DNA from 2 places in the Pseudoalteromonas sp. SG41-2 genome. Region 1 is predicted to be linked to the other one. Evidence: predicted binding sites of a transcription regulator. Region 1 holds the regulator's gene; the other holds the start of a gene.
What was found. The regulator MetJ, encoded in region 1, represses methionine synthesis genes. The targets are predictions, from matches to a motif close to TAGACGTCTAGACGTCTA.
Positions count from the first base shown of each region.

Region 2: metE (5-methyltetrahydropteroyltriglutamate--homocysteine S-methyltransferase) is a predicted target of MetJ. The motif match lies at 2,957-2,974, and genes of this name have one in related genera.

Region 1 covers NZ_JACJFK010000005.1:114,069-126,115, forward strand. The annotation lists gene priA (primosomal protein N') at 1-1,627, opposite strand, end outside; gene rpmE (50S ribosomal protein L31) at 1,861-2,073, shown strand; gene H5186_RS05630 (malic enzyme-like NAD(P)-binding protein) at 2,637-3,878, shown strand; gene metJ (met regulon transcriptional regulator MetJ) at 3,988-4,308, opposite strand; gene metB (cystathionine gamma-synthase) at 4,544-5,806, shown strand; gene metL (bifunctional aspartate kinase/homoserine dehydrogenase II) at 5,813-8,158, shown strand; gene H5186_RS05650 (penicillin-binding protein 1A) at 8,240-10,735, opposite strand; gene H5186_RS05655 (pilus assembly protein PilM) at 10,868-11,947, shown strand; gene H5186_RS05660 (PilN domain-containing protein) at 11,935-12,047, shown strand, end outside.
Region 2 covers NZ_JACJFK010000016.1:80,992-93,038, reverse strand. The annotation lists gene H5186_RS14000 (acyloxyacyl hydrolase) at 1-243, shown strand, start outside; gene H5186_RS13995 (DUF2897 family protein) at 298-444, shown strand; gene metE (5-methyltetrahydropteroyltriglutamate--homocysteine S-methyltransferase) at 484-2,757, opposite strand; gene H5186_RS13985 (LysR family transcriptional regulator) at 3,047-3,934, shown strand; gene H5186_RS13980 (ElyC/SanA/YdcF family protein) at 3,987-4,751, shown strand; gene H5186_RS13975 (Nif3-like dinuclear metal center hexameric protein) at 4,786-5,538, opposite strand; gene H5186_RS13970 (hypothetical protein) at 5,689-6,054, shown strand; gene H5186_RS13965 (HPP family protein) at 6,088-6,561, opposite strand; gene H5186_RS13960 (TetR/AcrR family transcriptional regulator) at 6,661-7,242, shown strand; gene H5186_RS13955 (amidohydrolase family protein) at 7,289-10,471, opposite strand; gene H5186_RS13950 (M90 family metallopeptidase) at 10,578-11,402, opposite strand; gene H5186_RS13945 (M23 family metallopeptidase) at 11,544-12,047, opposite strand, start outside.

The DNA of each region.
Region 1 (12,047 bases):
CAAGCATTTGGGTGCCAACTAAAATCCTTGCACCGCCTTGGTTTATATCGTCTAGGGCTTTTTCTAAACTGCCTTTACGACGCGTTGAGTCGCGATCAATCCGGCTAATCGGGGTATCAGGAAACTCGGTTGTTAAAAACTCTTCTATTTGTTCGGTGCCTTTGCCGTTAGGAAATATTTGTGTACTACCACAGTCTGGACACTGATGCGGCACGCGTTCTTGCTCACCGCAGTGATGGCAAATCATCTGGCCGATGGCCTTGTGAAAAGTCGCACTGGTGCTGCAACGTGTGCACTCACTTAACCAACCACATTCATGGCAAATCAGGGTAGGCGAAAAACCGCGACGGTTTAGAAATACCATCACTTGTTTGCCTCGTTTTAAATGCTGACGCATAGTGGCAAGACTGGCATGGGCTATACCAGCTTGATCCGGCTGGCCTTTCATATCAATCAGCTGAAATTTATTGTCGGTACTGGTTTGCGCACGTTGCGTTAGGCTCAGCAGTTGGTATTTATTATGAATTGCCTTATGCAAGGTTTCGAGCGCCGGGGTTGCTGAGCCTAAGATCAGCGGTATTTTATGTTGAAAAGCGCGGTATGCGGCTAAATCACGGGCATGGTAACGTAAGGTATCTTGTTGTTTAAATGAACCGTCATGTTCTTCATCAACAATGATCATACCAAGCTTTAAAAATGGTAAAAAGATACTCGAACGTGTACCAATCACAATTGCGCAACTGGCTTTTTCACAAAAGCGCCAAGTTTGTAAGCGTTCGTTATCGGTCAGTGCTGAATGCCACAGCATAATCGGCGTATCAGGAAAGCGACGACGAAATCGATTAACCGTTTGTGGCGTAAGGCCAATTTCAGGCACTAGTACGAGTGCTTGTTCACCGCGTTTTAAAACCTCTTCAAGGCATTGTAAGTAAACCTCGGTTTTACCACTGCCAGTAACACCTTCTAGTAAAAAGCTATTGAAACCGACCGCTTGATTAATGGTGGTACAGGCTACTGCTTGCTCTTTATTTAGAGTCGGCTTAGTGCCTACGGTGGGAAGTTGTTGTTGCCATTGGTTGTCGTGTTCAATCGTTTGGCTGATCAGCTCTTTGTTAAGTAAGCTGTCGATAGTTTTTTTACTAAACCCCAGCGCTTTTAATTCTGTAAGTGATGATTTACCCGAATCTGCCAGTTGTTTGAGTAAGCTTAGTTGGCTCTTTGCTTTTAAAGACGGTAATTTAGCGCCTTTTGCAGTTAGTGCCACCATACTAATACTGCTTTTATCTGGGCACAGTCCTTGACGCAGCGCGCCAGGCAGGGCGATATGAATTGTTTCACCTAGTGGGTAGCAATAATAGCGCGCAGTAAAACGCAATAATTCGATATGTCGCTCTGATAAAACAGCTTCATCATCAATCACTTCAAGCACTGCTTTAAGTTTATTAACCGGCACATCGGTGTTGGTTTTTAGCGCCAGTACGACCGCAACTTTGCGCTGATTACCAAATGGCACCCATACCCGCGCACCGACTTTAGGCATCACCGATAAACCATCTAGTTGCTCTGGAATGCGATAATCAAAGGTGCGATGCAACGGTACTTTTATAGCAACTTCAACAAAACTCATAACAACCCAAACAAGAACGAATAAGGGAGTTAATGTACTAAAATTATGGCTGAAAACCTACCTGCAAATACCTTCTTTAAAACTTTTGTTCATTTTATTAGCAAAAACGACATTTAAAGCTTGTAGCAAGTGGGGTTGTTGCTTAGAATACGCGTCCTAAATAATTTGTTTTAACGACGTATGGTGCCAGACTCCGGGTTTGGAGAGCGATGCGGCCTTAACTAGAGGTTTCTATGAAAGAAGGTATTCACCCTAAGTACGAAGTAATTTCAGCATCATGTTCATGTGGAAATAAATTCGAAACTCGTTCTACTCTGTGTAAAGACATTCACTTAGACGTATGTTCTGCGTGTCACCCGTTTTACACTGGTAAGCAAAAAGTTTTAGACACAGGTGGCCGTGTTGATCGCTTTAACAAGCGTTTCGGTTCACTTAGCAGCAAGTAATTCTTGTTGTTTTGTCGGAAAAAGCACCTTAGGGTGCTTTTTTTATGCCTGCTATTTATTAAAAACACCGCCTTTTAGTCTTTATTTCTTGCTCTAGTGCTCCAGCTTTACGCATTCATTATGTTGTGACTATTTCCCACTTTTATATCCAGTATAGCGAGTAAATAACAGACAAATAGTGATTTGTTGACTATATTGTCATTCTCGTTAAAGCGATAAATTAAACGTTTTTGTCGGTAAAGTTAGGTCTTTTGCGGTTAAATGTTGTTAACGTCTTACTTTGATGGTTTTTAGTCATAGGTCATTATTTTTGCTTTAAAGCGTTGCATAATGAGCATTTTAAGATGGGTTTTTTGATGCTTTGTGGCGTTTTTATAGCCGAAAATTGAAGCTTTTTTGCAAAAAATGCTGACAAAACGCATAAAATTAACGGATATAGCATATAACAGGATAGACCTGATATTGCTTGAATTTAATTATAATATAGGTATCGTTCCCTATAAGATATAAGAACTGCTTACTCTCACTTTCAACTTAACTTACTTGCAGGATAAAATCGCGTTATGTCAGACTTTCGTGAACAAGCTTTACATTACCATTCGCACCCCGTTCCAGGAAAAATTAGCGTTGAGCTTACAAAGCCAGCTGAAACCGTACAGGATCTTGCACTCGCATACAGCCCCGGTGTTGCAGAACCGGTACGTGAAATAGCTGCTGATCCCGCTAATGCCTACAAATACACCGGTAAAGGCAATATGGTTGCGGTTATTACTAACGGCACCGCTATTTTAGGTTTAGGTAACTTAGGTCCATTGGCTTCAAAACCGGTTATGGAAGGTAAAGCGTTATTATTTAAACGCTTTGCGGGTCTAGATTCGATAGATATTGAGGTGAAACACAATACCACCGAAGATTTCATCAATACAGTTGCTAACATCGCTGATACGTTTGGCGGTATTAACTTAGAAGACATTAAAGCGCCAGAGTGTTTTGAAATAGAAAAAGCATTGATCGAGCGTTGTAGCATTCCAGTGTTCCACGACGATCAACACGGTACCGCGATTGTAACGGCTGCTGGTATGATCAACGCACTTGAAGTACAAGGCAAAGAAATCGAAGATGCGATTATCGTTTGTTTAGGAGCCGGTGCCGCAGCGGTTGCGTGTATGGAGCTACTGATCAAGTGTGGTGCATTGCGTGAACATATTTACATGTTAGATCGTAAAGGCGTTATTCATACTCGTCGTGATGATTTAAACGAGTACAAACAGTTATTCGCTAACAATACAGATAAGCGCACACTGCAAGATGTTATTGCTGATGCCGATGTATTTGTTGGTGTATCTGGCCCGAATTTACTTTCTCCTGACGATCTTAAGTTAATGGCTGATCGACCTGTAGTGTTTGCCTGTTCAAACCCAGATCCAGAAATCTCACCAGTGCTTGCTCATGGTGCTCGCGATGATTTAATCATGGCAACGGGTCGTTCAGATTATCCAAACCAAGTTAACAACGTGCTGTGTTTCCCATTTATTTTCCGTGGTGCGCTAGATGTGCGTGCAAGCAAAATTAATGATGAAATGAAAATTGCTGCGGTTGACGCTATTCGTAGCATTGCTAAAGAACCAGTACCAGCGGAAGTATTAAAAGCGGCGGGTGTTGAGACACTTGAATTTGGTGCGCAGTATATTATTCCAAAACCGATGGATCCGCGTCTATTACCGCGCATTGCCAAAGCAGTAGCGCAAGCGGCAATTGATTCTGGTGTTGCACAAATTGATATGCCGGAAAACTACATGGAGTAGCTGCTTCGCTGCAATTGGTAATGGCACAATAATAAAAACCTCAGCAACTTACGTTACTGAGGTTTTTTTGTAGCCAATTCCTGAAGCAGGAATATATACAAATGATAACTTAATCTTCGTTGAGTACAGGTACTTCGAGACCCATTTCAAGCATGATTTTTTTCACTTCTTCAGGCACTTTCTCTGGATTATCTTTACGTAAATCTTCATCGTTTGGCAGTGGTTGGCCAGTAAATGCGTGTAAAAATGCTTCACAAAGTAATTCGCTATTTGTTGCATGGCGAAGATTATTAATTTGACGACGAGTGCGCTCATCAGTCAAAACTTTTAATACATTTAGCGGGATCGAAACGGTGATCTTTTTAACTTGTTCTGATTTTTTCCCGTGTTCTGCGTATGGGTGAATATATTCACCATTCCATTTAGCCATAGGATGTATCGTTGCCTCAGGTTGTTAATTGTTTGCGCGACCTTTTGCAGCGCAAAGATGGCGAAATTCTATCGTGTTAAAAAAGATAGTCAAATACTTGTTTTTTAGCCATCTAGAGGCTTAAATGTTTTTACTTCTAATCTTGCGGCTAAAACCGCATAAATGCTTTGACTTATTAAATTTGATCCTCTAACCTTTTAGACGTCTAAACATCCATTTAATTGTAGGTGACGGTATGAGTCAAAAGAATAAAGCAACCATTGCAGTACGCAATGGTATTGATGCAGATAAACATCACGGCGCGGTTGTGCCTCCCATTCATTTATCGACCACCTACTCATTTGCTGATTTTGATAAAAAGCGCCAATATGATTATGGCCGTAGCGGCAACCCAAACCGTGATTTACTCGCTGAAACGCTCGCTAAGCTTGAAGGTGGCGCTAAGGGGATTATCACTGCAACGGGCATGGCTGCGGTGCATTTAGCTACTCAGCTGCTAAACAGTGACGATACCTTAGTGATCCCACATGATTGCTATGGCGGTAGTTACCGCTTATTCACCTCACTTGAAAAGCGTGGCTTATTAAAGTTAGTGGTTTTAGATTTAACTAAATCTGAAAATCATCAAAAAATTCTTGAGATAAAACCAAAGCTAATTTGGATTGAAACACCGAGTAATCCTATCTTACGGTTAACCGATATTAAAGCGATCACCACGATTGCTAAGCAGTGCGGTGCGTTGGTTGGTGCCGATAACACATTTTTATCACCTGCTTTGCAAAACCCAATTGAGTTTGGTGTTGATATTGTGGTGCATTCGACCACTAAATATATTAACGGTCACTCAGATGTTGTTGGTGGTGCGGTGATCGCCGCTACCCAAGAGTTGGGTGATGAGCTTGCTTGGTGGGCTAATAACATTGGCATTACCGGTGCCCCGTTTGATAGCTACTTAACGTTACGTGGTTTACGTACTTTGAATGTTCGTTTACGTCAGCATCAAGAAAATGCCTTTATTATTGCCCAATATCTAGAAAACTCCCCTTATGTAAGCCAAGTATATTACCCTGGATTAGTATCTCATCCACAGCATGAACTCGCTAAACAGCAGCAACGTGGTTTTGGTGGCATGGTAAGCTTTGATATCAAAGGTGATATTAATGATGCTGCAGAATTTTTGACCAGCTTAGAAGAATTTAGCTTAGCTGAGTCATTAGGTGGGGTTGAGAGTTTGATTTGTCACCCTGCAACTATGACCCACGCAGGTATGGAGGCAACTGCTCGTCTTGCTGCGGGAGTAGGTGATACCCTGATCCGTATTTCGGTGGGCATTGAAGATGTAAAAGATTTAATCGCTGACTTAGATCGTGTATTCAATAAAGTGAAACCAGGTCAAGCTCAGCACGGCGCAAAAGTAATCGCTTCCTCTGTTCAACAACAAGATGATGAGCAATCAAACTCATTTAAACTGACTCCTGCACATACGGCTTTGTGGTAATAAAAAATGGTAAATATAGTTCATAAATTTGGTGGTTCTAGCCTTAGTTCTGCAGAGCGTTATCAGGCCGTAGCAAATATTATTCTAGCCCATACGGAAGCCGGTGATTGTGTGGTGGTATCCGCAGCCGGTAAAACTACCAATACGTTAGTTACGTTATGGCATAGTTACCAGCAAGGTGATCAACAGGCAGTGAGTGATATTTTATTGCAGCTTGATAATCATCAACGTACTTTGATCGAGCAGTTATTGAGTCCAGCAGCGCGACATACGGCATTAAACGTATTAGAACAAGAGCTAGCCTTAATTGCACAGCAAACTCAACAGCAAAGCTTACAGGAAGCCGCATTGCTTGCTCACGGTGAAGTTTGGTCGGCACGATTATTGGCTAGCTATTTAAAACAGTTAAATGTTGCAGCTCAAGATGTTGATGCTCGTCAATTGTTTACCCTTAATGATGGGCAATTATTACATCAAAAAAATCAACAAGCCTGTGCCGAGTTAATTTCAGCCAATTGCATTAATATTGTTACCGGTTTTATAGCCGCTGATTGCCAAGCAAATACCGTTACTTTGGGGCGCAATGGCAGTGATTACAGCGCGACTTTGTTAAGCAGTTATTGTCATGCTAGTCAGGTATCAATTTGGACTGATACCCAAGGGGTGTTTAGTACCGACCCTCGTAAAGTAAAAAAAGCGATTAAGTATTCTAAAGTATGTCGTGGCCAAGCAAACTTACTGGCGCGTTTGGGCAACCCAGTGTTACATGCTAAAACTCTCTCGCCATTAAAAAATACTGATATCAAATTAGTCGTTCGCAGTAGTTACGACAGCGAAGCTAGCGCGACAGAAATTGTCAAAGAAGGTTACAGCAAAGCTAAGCGTTTTATCACTACCTTAGAAAATATTGATTTACTGCGCATTGATCAGCTGCGTGGCGGTGAAATTGGCGAATTAAGTCAGCTTATTCAACACAGCTTGCATCATTTTATTAAAAACGGCGATACCTACTTACTAGTGCCTGCAGCAGCGACTCATCAGGTGGTGAGTCATTTGCAAGGGCGCGCTAATATTATTGAGTCGAACTTACATGGTTGCGCTGTTGTGGCGCCACGAAATGATGTAGCGCAATTATTTGAACAAGCAACGCAAGTGCTTAGTGAGCAAAGTTTAGTGCCGCGCTTTAGCCATCAAGACGCAGACTACATATTACTACTAACGGATCAATCTATTGATAGTGATGTATTGACCTTATTGCATGATAAGCTGATTAACAAAGGCCAAGAGCTTGCCATTATTGTTGCTGGCCTTGGTAATGTTGGTGAAGTATTTATTGAGCAACTAAGTCAGCAGCTTAATCGTTTGCAGCAACACTTCAGCGTTAAGCTGGTTGGTTTATTACGCTCGCGCTCTATGTTGTTCAGCCCAAGTGGTATCGTGCTTGAGCAATGGCAGTCACAGTGGCAAAACGAAGCAATAGATTACCAAGAAGCTGATTTACTGACACGTATCAGCGAACTCGATTACGAACACAAAGTGCTGATTGATATTACTGCTAGTGAAGCGTTTAGTAAGCTTTACCCGGCGTTTGTAAATTTAGATTGTCACCTGATCAGTGCTAATAAATATGCGGGCACTGCAAATAATGACTGGTATCAAAATTTACGCCGTAATTTAGCTGAACGTAACTTATTATGGCGTTATAACACCAGTGTTGGTGCGGGTTTACCAATTAATTTTGCGTTAGCTGATTTACAAAACAGTGGCGACAGTATTACCCATATTGAAGGCGTGTTCTCAGGCACTTTATCGTGGTTGTGTAGCAGTTATGATGGCAGTGTGGCGTTTTCCGATTTAGTGTTGCAAGCGCAGCAAATGGGTTACACCGAGCCTGATCCACGGGAAGATTTATCAGGGCGTGATATGCAGCGTAAGCTATTAATTTTAGCTCGTGAATTAGGGCTCACCTTAGAGCTTGATGAGATTGGCTTAACACCGTTGATGCCAGAGCAACTAGCGCAAGGTGATTGGCAGTCTTTTTTAGCTAATAAGCAGTTGCTTGATGACTTTATTGCTGAAAAAGCACAGTTAGCTGGCAAAGAAAACAAAGTACTGCGTTATACCGGTGCGTTAACAATTGCTGATGGCAAAGTAACCGCTAAAGTCGGTTTGGCTTATGCAACACAGGGTGATGCCTTAGCTAACTTAACTCCAGGTGATAATATCTTTGTTATCAACAGTCAGTGGTATAGCGATAATGCGTTGGTGATCCAAGGTCCTGGTGCAGGCAAAGAAGTTACCGCAGCAGGCGTGCATTCTGATTTATATTGGTTAATACAAAACTTAAAATGAGCTCTGAGTTTGTAAAATAAAAAAAGCGCCGATTGGCGCTTTTTTTATGTAGCAGCGATTTTATATCGCGATAGAGTAATATTAAAACAGCTCTTCTTCTGTTTTAGTCTCTTCTTCAAACACGTTTTCTACATGCTGCATCACATACTTAGTGGGCGAGGTGCCTTTTTCAAAGTATTCAAAGCGACTAGTGTAATCGTTCTTTTGACTCAAGAGTCCCGTTGCTAGATCGATTCGTACCGACACTAATCCTTCAGGTGGCTCGATTGGTGCTTCTGGCTTATCTTTGAGTGCTACTCGCATAAAGTCAATCCATGCTGGTTGAGCTGTTTTAGCACCAGATTCTGCACCAGAGATCTGGGTATTATCCATGTTGTTATTATACGTCGAGCGACCAAGCGGGTTACCTGGATTATCAAATCCAACCCAGACCGAGGTCATAACATTACGGTTAAAGCCGCTAAACCAAGTATCGACAGAGTCATTAGTAGTACCCGTTTTACCGGAAAGATCGCGACGTTCTAATACCTGAGCACGCCAACCTGTGCCACTCCAACCCGTTTTATGAGCCCAACTACCGCCTCCCCAAATTGCGCTATTCATCGCATCAGCTATCAAAAACGCGTTTTGTTTAGATATGATGCGCGGCGCACAATGATTTGCTGCTTGGCTGGTATTTAACCCAGAAGTAGACTCAAATTGAGTCGTTGTTAGCGGAGGAGTAACGGGATCACACGCTAATAGTGGTTCTGTTTTAAATAACACATTACCTGCAGAGTCTTGAATCTCATTAATGAAATAAGGGGTGATCAAATGACCGCCATTGGCAAATGTGCTCATGCCACGGGCAAGCTCTAAAGGAGTAATTGACGCACTACCTAAAGCTAGCGATTCACTGCGATTGATATCATTATTTTGAAAGCCAAATTTTAATAGGTGATCAGCTGTGCGCTGCAAGCCTACCCCGCGTAGTAAGCGCACCGAAATAACGTTTTTCGATTGTGCTAAAGCACGACGAATACGGATTGGGCCGTTATATATCGCAGGGCTGTTTTTTGGTCGCCATGCGACCCCTAGGCTCTTGTCCCATTGATTGATTGGTGCATCATTTAAAATAGACGCTAAGGTATAACCATTATTCAGCGCCGCTGAATAAATAAACGGCTTAATGTTAGAACCTACCTGACGTTTTGCTTGCACGGCTCGGTTATATTGGCTTTGTTCAAAGCTATAGCCACCAACAATCGCTTTAATGCGACCATCATTCGGATCCAGCGATACTAATGCACTTGACGCTTCAGGCAATTGGCTGAGTAGATAACTACCATCGTCATTTTTACGTAGCCAAATTTGCTCCCCTGGATTGAGTATGTCGGTAGCGGTTTTTGGAGGAAAACCTTGACGGTAACGGGTAATGTATTTGCGTGCCCATTTGAGATTATCCCAGTCTAGAGTGGCTTGCTCACCACTTTTTAATAACACTGTTGCCGTTTGATCTGCTACAGACAAAACTGCTGCTGTTAATAACGGGGCAATTTCTTTTACCGGTTTTAGCTTTGCTAAAATTTCACTAGAACTTAGGGCTGGTTGCGTTTCAAAATCCCACAGTTGCTGCTCTGGGCCACGATAGCCATGGCGCATATCGTATGCATGGAGATTATTAACGAGTGCTTTTTGCGCTGCGGCTTGTACGTCAGATTCAACACTGGTGTAAACTTTAAAGCCGGTATTATAGGCTTTTTCGTAGCCATAACGAGCGACCATTTCTGCACGCACCATTTCAGATATATAAGGCGCATATAAGTCTATTTCGGCACCATGAAATTTTGCCGTAATTGGTTCTTGAGAGCTTTGGTTGTAGTCTGCTTGAGAGATATAACCTTCATCGAGCATACGTCTGAGTACCACATTACGGCGTGCCTTGGCGCGAACTGGGTTTCTGATCGGATTTAAAGCTGACGGCGCTTTTGGTAAGCCTGCAATCATTGCCATTTGCGCTAAAGTTAACTCGTTTAGTTGCTTTCCATAATAGACTTGTGCAGCGGCTCCGATACCAAAAGCACGATTACCTAACTCTATTTTATTTAGGTATAAAGCGAGTATTTCATCCTTGGTAAGTAAGTTCTCAATGTGTAACGCAATGAAGATCTCTTTTACTTTACGGATATAGGCCTTTTCACGTGTTAAGAAGAAGTTACGAGCTAACTGCATTGTTATAGTACTTGCGCCTTGTTTTTTCTCACCAGTTGAAATTAATACGAGCGCTGAACGTAAAATACCTATAGGATCTATACCTATATGGTCATAAAAGCGGTTATCTTCAGTAGCTAAAATAGCATTTATGAGTGGTTGTGGGATCTCTTCTATAGTCACTGGAATGCGACGTTTTTCACCGAACTGGTTGATTAACAAACCATCTTTCGAAAAGACTTGCATAGGAGTTTGTAATTGCACGTCTTTTAAAACTTGCACACTGGGGATATCAGATTTAACGTAATAATAAAGGCTTACTAAGGTAATGAGCCCTAAAAACGCGCAGATGATAAAAAATTGTAAAGTTCGTTTCAATAAAATCACTTATATTTTCCCTAAATGGACTCCCAATTAGAATCGGAGACTGCTAGTATATATTGATTAAAAAATGAATAGTATTTTTTCATATAAAAATTATAACTTGTTTATTCTTAAAACAAAGGCCAAGTTGCGAACATGCTAAGTCAACTATTGAGTAAGTCTTCATCGATGATGGTAGGGATAGATATCGGTTCACATGCTATAAAAGCGGTGTTGCTGAATGAAACGGACAGTGGCTACAGGCTCGAAGCGCTAGCAATTGAGCCAATGCCAAAAGGTACAATGGCTGAGCGCAATATTCAAGATATTGAGGCAATTGGTAATATCATTACTAAGCTAAAGCGTAAGTTACCTAAGTCAATTCGTTCGGCAGCAGTGGCTGTATCGGGACAAACCGTCATTACGAAAGTAATTTTTATGGATGTTACGCTTAGCGATGCAGAGCTTGAGTCGCAAATAGAAATCGAGGCCGACAGCCTTATTCCCTATCCTTTAGATGAAGTTAGCCTAGATTTTGAAAAGCTCAGTACCAACGAAGCCGATCCTTCCAAAATGAATGTGTTGCTTTCAGCTGCGCGTACCGAAAGTGTTGAAGCCCGTGTTGGTGCCTTAGAATCAGCTGGCTTAATAGCAAAAGTAGTTGATGTAGAAAGCTATGCGCTGAGTCGCGCAATGGATGTGTATTATCAGCAATTACCAAGCGATGCATTTAATAAGTGTGTAGCAGTGGTCGATATTGGCGCGGTACTTATGTTGGTAAGTGTGGTACTTGGCGGTGAAACGATTTACACCCGAGACCAGGTATTTGGTGGCGATCAATACACCAACAGCATAGTGGCTTATTACAATAAAAGTTTTGATGAAGCTGAAATAGGCAAAACTACTGGCGATCTTCCGCCTAACTATACGTTTGAAGTATTGGCACCGTTTCAAACCTCATTATTACAGCAAGTGCGCCGCGCAGTGCAGATGTTTTTAACTACCAGTGGCAAAGATCAAATCGATTACATTGTGCTTACTGGTGGCACAGCGATGATTGATGGCCTTGATCGATTGCTAATTGAAGAACTAGGTATTCATACCATAGTGGCTGAGCCTTTTGAAAATATGGATATTTCCCACCATGTCGATCGCAATGTGTTACAGCGTCATCGTACTCAATTTGCAATAGCGACAGGTTTGGCATTAAGGAGTTTTTCATCATGCCACATATAAATCTACTGCCGTGGCGCGAACAGCAGCGAAAACAATCGCAGAATAAATTTGTCACTATTTTATTTTTCGTGGTGCTTGGCAGTTTTATCAGTATGTATTT
Region 2 (12,047 bases), on a different contig from region 1:
AGCTCAGTGCGCGGTATTCCTTTGTATTTCGAAGCCGGCATAGGGGTTTCATTAGTCAATGACACTCACTTCGCCGGCAAAAATGTGAGTACCCACTACCAGTTTGAAGACCGACTAGGCTTTGTTGCTGATTTTGGAAAAACCAAAGCTGCGGTGCGTTATTTACACTATTCAAATGCAGGGTTTAAAAGACCAAACCCAGGTCTTGATTTTATTTCGCTGTCGTTTTCTAGACGTTTTTAACCCTAGAAATCTTTGCTACACTAAGTACTTATAAATGACTCGTTAGAGATCACCATGCAAATTTGGCATATACTCATCATCATCTTAGTGTTGGCAATCATTATCGGTAATATTTTGCTGATCAAACACTCAGCAAAAATGGATTTTAAAAAACCAACCGATGAAGATGAACTCAAATCAGAGCAACAAAAAAAGCCCTAACTAAGTTTTGTTAGGGCTTTACATCGTAGGAGATGTTCTTTACTGCAGCTCCTCACGCAGCTCTTTGGTTGCTTTAACCATATTATCAAGAGCTTGTCGCGTTTCTTGCCAACCACGGGTTTTCAAACCACAGTCCGGGTTTACCCATAAACGCGCAACCGGTATTTTTCGTGCGGCTTTATGGATCAACGTTTTCATCCATGCAATATCCGGTACATTCGGAGTGTGAATATCATATACACCTGGACCAATATCATTTGGATAATCAAAATTCTCAAATGCTTCAAGTAGTTCCATGTTAGAACGTGAGGTTTCAATGGTGATCACATCGGCATCCATATCTGCAATCGCGGCAATAATACCGTTAAATTCGGCGTAACACATGTGAGTATGAATTTGTGTTTCATCTTTCACACCGCTTGCTGAGACCCTAAATGCATACGCTGCCCATTCTAAATATGCTTGCCATTGGCTACATTTAAGCGGCATACCTTCACGAAATGCAGGTTCATCAATTTGAATAATATCAATACCGGCATTTTGTAAATCGACCACTTCATCACGTAACGCAAGTGCAATTTGATTAGCGATGGTGGGTTTGTCTAAATCATCACGAATGAATGACCAAAACAGAATAGTTACAGGACCTGTTAGCATGCCTTTCATTTTCTTACTCGTCAGCGACTGTGCGTATTTTGTCCACTGAACCGTCATCGCTTTTTCACGTGATACATCCCCCCAAATTACAGGTGGTTTTACACATCGCGAGCCGTAGCTTTGCACCCAACCAAACTGGGTAAAAGCAAAGCCTTCTAATAGTTCAGCAAAGTATTCAACCATGTCATTACGCTCCGCTTCGCCGTGCACTAACACATCTAAATCAAGCGCCTCTTGCTCTTCAACAGCGTAGCGAATTTCTGCTTTCATTTGCCTTTGATAATCATCCGCAGATAATTCACCGGCTTTATAATCACGGCGTGCTTGACGAATTACTTGAGTTTGTGGAAATGATCCTATCGTGGTGGTCGGCAGTAGCGGTAAATTAAGTGCTGCATGTTGTTTTTCAATACGTTGAGCAAATGCATGATTACGCTTACCGTCTTTTGCGGTGAGTGCAGTTACACGCTGTTGTACAGCTGTATTATTTACACGAGTAGAGGTTAAGCGTGCTTTAATAGGTGCTGAATAAGCAACGAGCTCACTGATATCATTGCTTTCAAGCGCGGCTTTTAATAATGACAGCTCTTGGCCTTTTTGTTTTGCAAATGCAAGCCATGAACAAAGTTCATCATCGAGCTTTTCTTCTTGCTCTAAATCAACCGGTGTATGCAGTAAAGAACAAGATGGGGCAAGCCATAGATTATCACCGCGCTTTAGCGCAATGTCTTTTATGCTATTAAATACAGCCTCTAAATCAGTACGCCAAATATTACGGCCATTTACTACGCCTAATGATAAAACTTGATCTGTACTTAATAATATATCTAGTTTTGCAACATCAACATTTGTTGCAACACAATCAAAATGTACGCCATCAACAGGGTAACCTGCAATATCATCAAAGTAGGCAGTGACTGAGTCAAAATAACTAGCAAGTAACAACTTCACGCCTTGACCTGCAAGTGCACGAAAGCTTGTTTTTAATGCCTCTTGATAATCTTCAGTCAGCTCTAAACCTAATATAGGCTCATCAACCTGTACCCATTCAATCCCTTGCTGCGCTAATTTAGCGAACACGTGTTGATAAACAGCTAATAGTTTTTCAAGTAAGCTAAGTTTATCAAACTCCTCACCTGCACATTTTGCTAAGTAAAGATAAGTGACTGGGCCGACCAATACTACTTTTGCATTGTGCCCCAATGCTTGTGCTTGAGTAACTTGCTCGAATAACTCAGTGCAAGTTAGTTGAAACTGCTGATCATGAGTTAGCTCTGGAACTATGTAATGATAATTAGTATTAAACCACTTTGTCATTTCGCTTGCTGCACATGAACAACCGCTTGGTGCACGACCACGCCCAATACGAAATAATGTATCAAGATCAATGCTACCATCCGCTTTTTGATGACGCTTGGGCACTGCGCCAATCAATAAAGAGGTAGATAACACATGGTCATACCAAGCAAAGTCACCTACCGGTAATAAATCAATCCCAGCATCTGCTTGAAGAGCCCAATTTTCTGCCCGGATCGTCTTACCTTGATCAAGCAACTGCTCTTGGCTGATTTTACCAGCCCAGTATGATTCTACTGCAAATTTTAGTTCACGCTTTCTACCTATGCGAGGAAAACCTAAGTTATGTAATTGTGCCATGTTGAAATTCCCTTCCAGCTGTTTAGATAGCTAAAACCATAAACCTATACCTGACATCAAACAATTGATGCTTCCTCAGTTTCAACTTGAGGTAAATTCATGGAAATGATTTTTTGCAAACTCAAAAAACACAATGACATCGCTGTCAAATATGGTGCTATAGTAGATTTGTAAATTTCACGTAAAAAAACGGGATTTATAGCCATCTAGACGTTGAAGCATCTTAATTTAAGGCGTATTATGGCTGTAATCTGAGTTAAACTCACCTTTACCATGAGAATTATTAAAGATGATTGATGTAAAACACTTAAAGACCATCGCAACCTTGAAAGAAACCGGTTCTTTGGTAAATACTGCGCGCGAATTATTTTTGACTCAATCCGCTTTATCTCATCAAATCAAAGATTTAGAAAACAAGCTTGATTGCCAACTATTTGAACGTAAAACTCAACCGGTGCGCTTTACCCCACAAGGTATGCTATTACTTGAACTTGCCAGCGAAGTACTCCCGCGTGTTGAAGCAACCAAATGCCGTTTAAAAGAAAGTCTTAATCAACCAATTTCACAATTACGACTCAGTGTTGAATGCCATGCTTGTTTTCATTGGTTATTACCAACAATTAAAGAATTCAATAACTTTTGGCCTGATATCAAAGTTGATTATGAGCGCGGCTTTAGTTATGACGCTATTCCTGAGCTGCTCAGTGATGAATTAGATTTAGTACTCACTTCAGACATTCGTGAACCAGATAAACTTGAATACGCACATTTATTTGATTTTAAGCTTAAATTAATTGTTGCCCCAGATCATGAACTAGCGAAAAAAGCCTATGTAACGGCGCTTGATTTGAAAAACGAGACGATTATTTCATACCCTATTCCACGAGAGCGTCAGGATATCTTCAAACATTTTATTCAAAATGCACGTTTTGATGGCACCTTGAAAACCGTAGATCAGGGCTTGCTCATTTTTCAGCTTGTCAGTGCCGGAATGGGGGTTGCAGCATTACCGGATTGGTTAGTAACACCATATGAAAGCCAAGGACTCATTAAGTCGATTCCATTAGGCGCGCTGGGATTAACCCGTCCAATGTATTTAGCCATGAAAAAGAATATGAAAGATAACCCAGTGTATCGCCACTTTTTAAATACCTGTAAGTTAAATAACGGTCGATAAAATAGGTTTAACCCAGTAGCATACAGAAAACCCCTTTATGTGTGCTACTGTGATGTTTGAACTGAAAAAAATCCTCGGTGCAATGCTAATGCCATTGCCTCTGTTTGCTCTACTGTGCTTTGTTTGCTTATTAATCGCACTGCGTACCAAGAAAGTCAGCATATTTATTGGTTTAATCGCAATTACCAGTTTATTGCTGATCAGTACCCCTTTTATTGGTCAAAAAATAATTGCTCCAAATTCACAGTTAAAGTATGTTTTTGATACAAATAAACAGCCGATACTCGATAAAATAGTGGTACTTGGTTGTGATATAAATCCTAACCCAAAACTTAACGCCAATAGCCAACTTGGTAATTGTGCTAAAAGCCGCCTAATCGAAGCTATGCGCTTAGCATATGTGTACCCACAAGCTCAACTTATTGTTTCAGGTGGCGGTTACAATAAAGTGACCAACAGTAGTTTGATGCAACAAACCGCGATAAGTTTAGGTATTGATGCGCAGCGTATTAAACAAAATCCTACGGCTATGGATACCGCCGATGAAGCACGGCTTTTAGCACCTGCTCTAGTTGATTTTAAAGTTGCACTGGTAACTTCGGCAAGTCACATGGCACGAGCAAAAGATCTATTTAATAGCCAAGGCGTTGATGTTATTCCAGCCGCCACTGACTTTCATGACTTTAGCGAATGGCCTACCCATAAACAGTATATTCCAAGTGCTGATGTGCTATTAGCGGTGACCCGTGATTGGCATGAAAGAATAGGCATGTTTTTGATAAGTGTGCGCCGCTGGATTGATCCAGAAGCGCTTTAAGGTCTAACTCACTTAAAGTGAATTAGCTGGCAACTCAAACTGGGTTGTCTATATCAATGAAGGTTACATCAAAACCATGTTGCTCAGCCAATAACTCACCGAGCGCTTTTATGCCATAGCGTTCGGTGGCGTGATGGCCTGCGGCAAAAAAATCGATCTTTTGCTCACGCGAACTGTGAATGGTCTGCTCTGAAGCCTCGCCTGTTAAATAGGCATCAATCCCCTGGCTAGCAGCCAAATCAATATAACCTTGACCACCTCCAGTACACCAAGCGATGGTCTCAATTAGCTCATCACGTACTAGACTCACTAAAGGTTCACGAGCAAGCACTGTTAATATTTTTTGTGCAAATTGCTCACCACTCATTGGGATTTTTAAACGCCCTTTGACTGCGACACTATTTGCTACAGGCTCCAAACCATCGAGTATTTCTAAATCAAGTAGCTGTGCTAATTGCGCGTTATTACCGATTGATGGATGCACATCAAGAGGTAAATGATAGGCAAATAAATTGATATCATGATTAAGTAACGCAGCTATGCGACGCTTTTTCATACCGGTAATAGGTTGCGCTTCACCTTTCCAGAAATAACCATGATGAACTAATATTGTGTCTGCGCCATGCGCAATTGCAGCATCGATTAATGCTTGACTGGCAGTGACACCTGTAACAATTTTTTTTATCTGTTCACGTCCTTCGACTTGTAGCCCATTTGGGCAAAAGTCTTGAATAGAATCAGGTCTTAAAATGGTATTTAGTAATTGGTTAAATTCTCTGCGCTGCATTTTTTTATTCCAGATTAGCGTTAAATTTTGTGCAAATTTTGGCGTTTATAGGGCTAAAATGGAAGGAAAATCGCAAAAAATTGAAAAGTAAGTCAAAAATAGGTATAAATAAATATTCTCAATCTGTGTTTACAACGTATAGGGCCTCTGATGAGCAAACTAGACAAAACAGAAGTATTAAATGCCTTTGAAGCAGCATACCAAGCAGCCAATGGTAAGAAACCTGAAATCACCAGCAAACCTGGTTGGTACAGCATCGACGGCGGCAAAAACTTGCGCCTTGCAGAAGTTGCTGAATTAACAGAGCAGCTAACTTCAGGCGATACGTCTGCACAACCTGCAGCACCTGCTAAGAAAACTAAAACTAAATCAGCAGTGCCAGCTAAAGCAGCTGTTAAAAAAGCACCATTTACTATAACAACAGCTAATGAAGAAGGTTACACTGCCGAAGAGTTTTGGATTGTGTACCTAGCTAAAAAAGATCACGATTGCCGCTTACCTCGCGGTGTTGTGTAATAACTTTAGACTCGTAGCATAAAAAAACCGCTTTTAAGCGGTTTTTTTATGGCCAACAACGTCGAGTTTTGTATTCAACCACCCTGATATATACCCACAGATAACAATAAACACGGTACCAACAAGAACTGGCATAATCAAAAAGTCCCAACTTTGACCACTGACCATAATTAAAATAGGGTTGGCCCCTGCTGCAGGATGTATGGTGTTAGTCAACATCATTGCGGTCACAGCTAATCCAGTCGCAATAGCAATACTGATCGGATCCACGCCTATAAAACTAATAAAAGCCAAACCTATCACGGCAGTGATGAAATGCCCTACAATAACATTTTTTGCTTTTGCTAAAGGGCTTTTTGGTACACCAAACACCAGCACCGCAGTTGCGCCAAATGGTGCCATAAGCCATACACCATAATTCCCTAAACTTTCTAAATATGCTAATACCGAAAGTGTCAGTGCAGAAAAGATACCCGCGATAACGGCTTTGTAAAATACATCATTCATTAATATTACTTCCTTTAGAGGTAGACCGACTTGTCTACATTTAGATGATAGACAAGTCGGTCTACTTATGTCAAGCTTACTTTTTGACTAGGAGCAACCATGGATAAACGTACCCAGATAATTAATACCGCACTCAGTGCGTTCTATCAAAGAGGGATCCATGCGGTAGGCATTAATGAAATACTTAAAGAAGCAGGTGTTGCAAAAAAAACGCTTTATAATCATTTCGTCAGTAAAGATGAGTTGATCTGTGCGTGTTTAGAGCTCAGAGATCAGCGCTTTAATCAGTGGTTGTATGAACAATTAGAAAACTGCAATACCCCCTTCGAAGTGGCTAATGCACTTTTTAGCGCACTCTCCGCTTGGATAGATAATAAAGTCTCTGAGCTTGGACCTTTTAATGGCTGTTTTTTTATTAATACCGCAGCGGAGTTTCCACACAGCGAGCACCCTATCGCGATGCTTTGCAAAGCACACAAAGAATCAGTTTTACAATTATTGTTCGATAAACTCTCACACACAGAACAACTTAAAGGTCAGTTAGAAAAAACCATACAGTTAGCACAATTATTAATGACCTTAAAAGAAGGTATGATCTGTCAGGCTAGAGTGACGCACTCCAGTAATACACTATTGCAAGACCCAGTATTATTACGCCAACTTATAGCAAGTAGCATATAAAAAAAGCGGCTGTTCAGCCGCTTTTGATTGGTTATAACACTAATAATTACTTATCTTCAAAGTACAATTTGTCGCGTGCTTTTTTGCCAACTTCATTCATAGTCGCGGCATCAAATAACCGACCGTTGATCATCGTATAATCAACTTTATCTGTATCACGAATATTAGTCAGTGGATTACCATCAATCACCATTAGGTCAGCAAGTTTACCGACTTCCAATGAGCCGATATTCTGATCAAGGCCGATGTACTTGGCCGGATCAAGCGTCGCCGCACGAATAGCTTCCAGTGGACTCATACCACCTTGAGCAAACATCCAAATCTCCCAGTGCGCTGCAAGGCCTTCGCGCTGACCATGTGCACCTAGATTCACTAAAACACCTAAATCTTGTAGCTCTTTTGCTACCCGTGCATTGTTAAAGTGATTATAGTGGTGATCGGGTGCTTTAACACGGCGCATTGAACGTGGTAATAATTGGTTTTTTGGCACAAATTTACTTAAGCGCGGGTGATTCCACACATCAGTCTTATCATACCAATAGTTTTCTCCCCAGATGCCGCCATATGCCACACCAAGTGTTGGCGTGTAGCCTACATCACTTTGTGACCAAAGCTGCTTGATATCATCATAAATATTCGCCACGGGAATTGAGTGCTCAATGCCCGTATGACCATCAACCACCATCGTTAAATTATGCTGTAATAATGAACCACCTTCTGGCACCACCATCATTTCAAGCTCTCGGCCAGCTTCAATTACTTGTTGGCGTTGTTCACGTCGTGGTTGGTTGTATGATTTAACACTAAACGCGCCAACTTTCTTTAATCGCTCTAAGTGAAATTTAGCATCATCTAACGAATCAATGTGTGATGTATAACCTGGCATATTGGCACCATATAAAATAGTACCGGTTGAGAAAATACGTGGGCCTACAATAGTCCCCGCTTTTTGCATTTCGCTGGCTGTAAAAATCTCTGTTGTATCGTTTGATGGATCGTGAATTGTCGTGACGCCTAACGATAGGCCCGCTAAGTTTTTCCAATTTTGCTCAGGAATGATCTCATCGCTGCCTTGTGAACCATGCGCATGCGCATCAACAATTCCTGGCATAATTGTTTTGCCAGATACATCAATTACCTGTGCGCCTTTTGGAATGTTAATATCAACAGCTGTACCAACGGCTTTAATATGTTTACCATCGGTTAATAGTATACCATTTTCAATGACTTGCTCGCCTTTCATGGTAATAATACGTGCGCCCGTTAAAGCTATCATGCCTTTTGGTTCAGCCATTTTGCTACTAAAGCCAATGTTATCGCCACTTTTTACTTTAAAGTCAGCGTCATCCGCTTTATTGATATCAAATAAACCTGCCAAACTTGCATGATAAAGCTCTGGGCCTAGCGTCCAATACAGTTTATCGCTGCTGGCGCTCCAGCTGATATTCTCACCGGCACGAACAGATAACTGCTCAATCGGAAATTGGCTGTCTTTAGGACCAATATTAATGGTTTTACCACTTTGCACTAATGGCGTAACAAACACTTTAAAACGTTCAGCAAAAGCGAGGTACTTGCCATCAGGCGATACTCTAAACTCAGTAGCATGCTCTGACTCATAAAGCTTAGTGATTTTTTTCGAATCAAGTTCAACCACACTTAGCGTTGGCTTAGGCCATGGGCTCATCACAAAAACTCGATCATTAGCTGATGCAAACTGCGGCTGATAACCACTTTTAGAAATTAACTCAGCTTTCCCGCCTTTGCTACTCACTGCATAAATACCCGGATGCAGTGACCAATCAGGGTTTAAAATGCTGCCTCCTGAGGCTTTACGGTACACTACCGTTTTGCCATCAGGACTAAATGTTGGCTCAACATATTTACCTGGCTCTGTGGTAATATCATCACCGCGACCACTACGCGCAGAGACAACTCGAACAGCCCCCTGTTCGTTATCATCCCAGGTTACATAGACTATTTTTTTACCATCACGGGAAAACTGCGGGAACAACTCAAAGTGGTCATTTTGTTCAGTTAAACGCTTTATTTTTCCTGACTCTAAATCGCGTTTATAAATATGTCCTAGCGCTTCAAAAATTGCTGTTTCACCATCCGGCGAAATCTGTACATTACGCAACATTTTTACAGCAAATTCATCGCTATCAATATTTTGTGTAAAACGCACTGCTTGTTGAATTTTCTTACTGGTTTTAACTTCAAATGGTACGGTTTCTACATCGCCATCTTGCACATCAAGTTTATGAATAGTACCGCCAGCCCAAAATACCAGTTGGTTATTATCTGGTGTCCATGCAATGGTTGGATACACGCCATGAATAGCCCAAGTCTCTTGCATATCACGTTCAAGCTTGTCATATAGCTTAGTATGCTTACCGCTGGTTAAGTCATATAGGTAGAGGCTAGTTTGAAAATCATCTCGTTTAATATACGCAAGCTTCTTACCGTCTGGCGACGGGGTTGGTCTAATCGCGCCGCCCATACCATCAATAATCGTTTCTATCTCACCCGTTTCGCGATCATAGCGTTTGATTTTATAAATGCCAGCAACCGAATCTTTTGAATAATGAAAGGTTTTACCCGGTGTGGCATCATGTGAAAAGTACACATAACGGCCATCCGGTGAGAACATCGGCTCACCTAAATCTTTTTGATCATTCTCACGTTTAGTGAGTTGTACACCTTTGCCACCCGCTTTATGATAAAGCCATACTTCACCTGCGCCTAATGAACGGCTCGCTGTAAAATGCTTACGAGCAACAATATAGTCGCCGTCGGGACTCCATGCGGGGCTGTTCAATAAGCGAAACGTTTCATCGGTTACCGCCGTTTGATTTTCACCGTTTAAATCCATCAACCAGATATTATCACCGCCACCTTGATCAGAGGTAAACGCAATATGTTTACCATCAGGACTAAAACGCGGTTGCATTTGCCATGCGATATCAGAGGTCTGTTGAGTGGCAGTGCCACCAGCCATCGGCATAGTGTAAATATCGCCCAGCAAATCAAACACAATGGTTTTGCCATCAGGACTGACATCGATATTCATCCAAGTGCCTTGAGAGACACTAATATTAGCATCAACAAATTGCCCTTGTGGCGCATCCACTTGCCATTTTTTGTCATCATTATCTTGTGCCTGAGCCTGACCATATAGCGCCAGTGACACAGCTACAGCCATTGCTGTATGAAGCATTTGTTTCATCGCCTTCTCGCTTATTTTTATTGCGGTTTTCATCTTATAAACATGATTGCAACAAAAACGGCAGCAAGTTACCAGCGATATCTGATAAAGCGTCGTTATTTGGCGGTTAATGCCATTTTATTGGATCAAACTGATAATAGCCGACCAATAAACTGTATATTTCAGGATCATAATGGCGCAGCTCACTGGGCTTTTCGAGAAAAGTTTCGGTGATCACGGCAAAAAATTCGGCTTCATTAGTTGCACCATAACTATGAATAACATGCGGCATATTATACGCAACATGAGTTTTTAACTGATTATAAGCGCGGCTAAAAACACGCCCCCACTGTTTATAATCTGCCTCTTTAGCTAATATAGGCGTGCCTGTGGTTTTACCTGTTTCTTGATCAAGTTGGTGAGCAAATTCATGAAACACTAAATTATGTCCGTCACTGGGTAAACGATTCCCTTCAAGCACATCGTGCCAGCTTAGAACTAAAGTCCCTCCAGGCCATGACTCGCCTTGACGAACAGTATTATGATAGCTTACTAATCCGGCACTATCACGAGATGTCTGCGGCGCGTAATAGGCACTTGGGTACAGCAAAATTTCTTTCACATTTTGATAAAGTGGCCATGGTTTATTAAGCACCAACACACATGCATCCGCAGCAATTATTAACTTCATACTCTCGTTTAGAATTAAACCATCACAACCAATAAAGCGTTTTTCATTTAGAAACCAGACAATATGACGCTCTAATTTTTCCCGATCAGCATCCGTCATTTTTTGATAGATAGGCATATACCGTAACAATAATGTTTTTTGCTTTTCATCTAAACGATAATCTTGATACTTTTTTTGCCACAAGCGGTTTTGAATAACCGGCCAACGCCAATAAACAACTACAAACGCAATCAGCGCAAATATTAATAATCCATTTACCATTACGAGGTCCTATCAACAGGTGTAGCTTATTAATATGTCCTGTGAGGATAAAATTCAATCATCTAGCCTAGCAACAGCTAAAAAACCGCCCATAACTATGTTAAAGGCGGTCAACTATATTATTACGTAAAATCAATTATATTAACGATATAAACGGTCCCATGCACAAGTACGGTAACCATTACGCTCAAAGTAGAAACGATTACAATTGTCATCGTAGTTGCTATTGCCGACATCAATACGATGACCACTAATATATTGATTATGTAATGACACCTGCTGGCCGTTATACAACAAAGTAAAATGCACGTGAGGACCTGATGATTGTCCCCCTTCACATAGTGCTTGGTTATAATTGTTCGCATAACGACCGAGCCATGCACCTGGCTGCACAAAATCACCGCTACTATACTGCAGATTAGACATATGATAATAGTTGGTTGAATATCCACTCGAATGCGTTACGCGGATATTACATGACGAAAAACGTGTGATAGTACCGCCATGCGCCGCTTGAACATATGGTGTATTTGCGCCCCAACCACCAGAGCCATCATTAAAATCAAGCGATGAATATGGATAACCAGAGCCAGTATTAGAGTGAGCCCCACCGCTGTACCAATAATAACCTGATGACCATGGTAA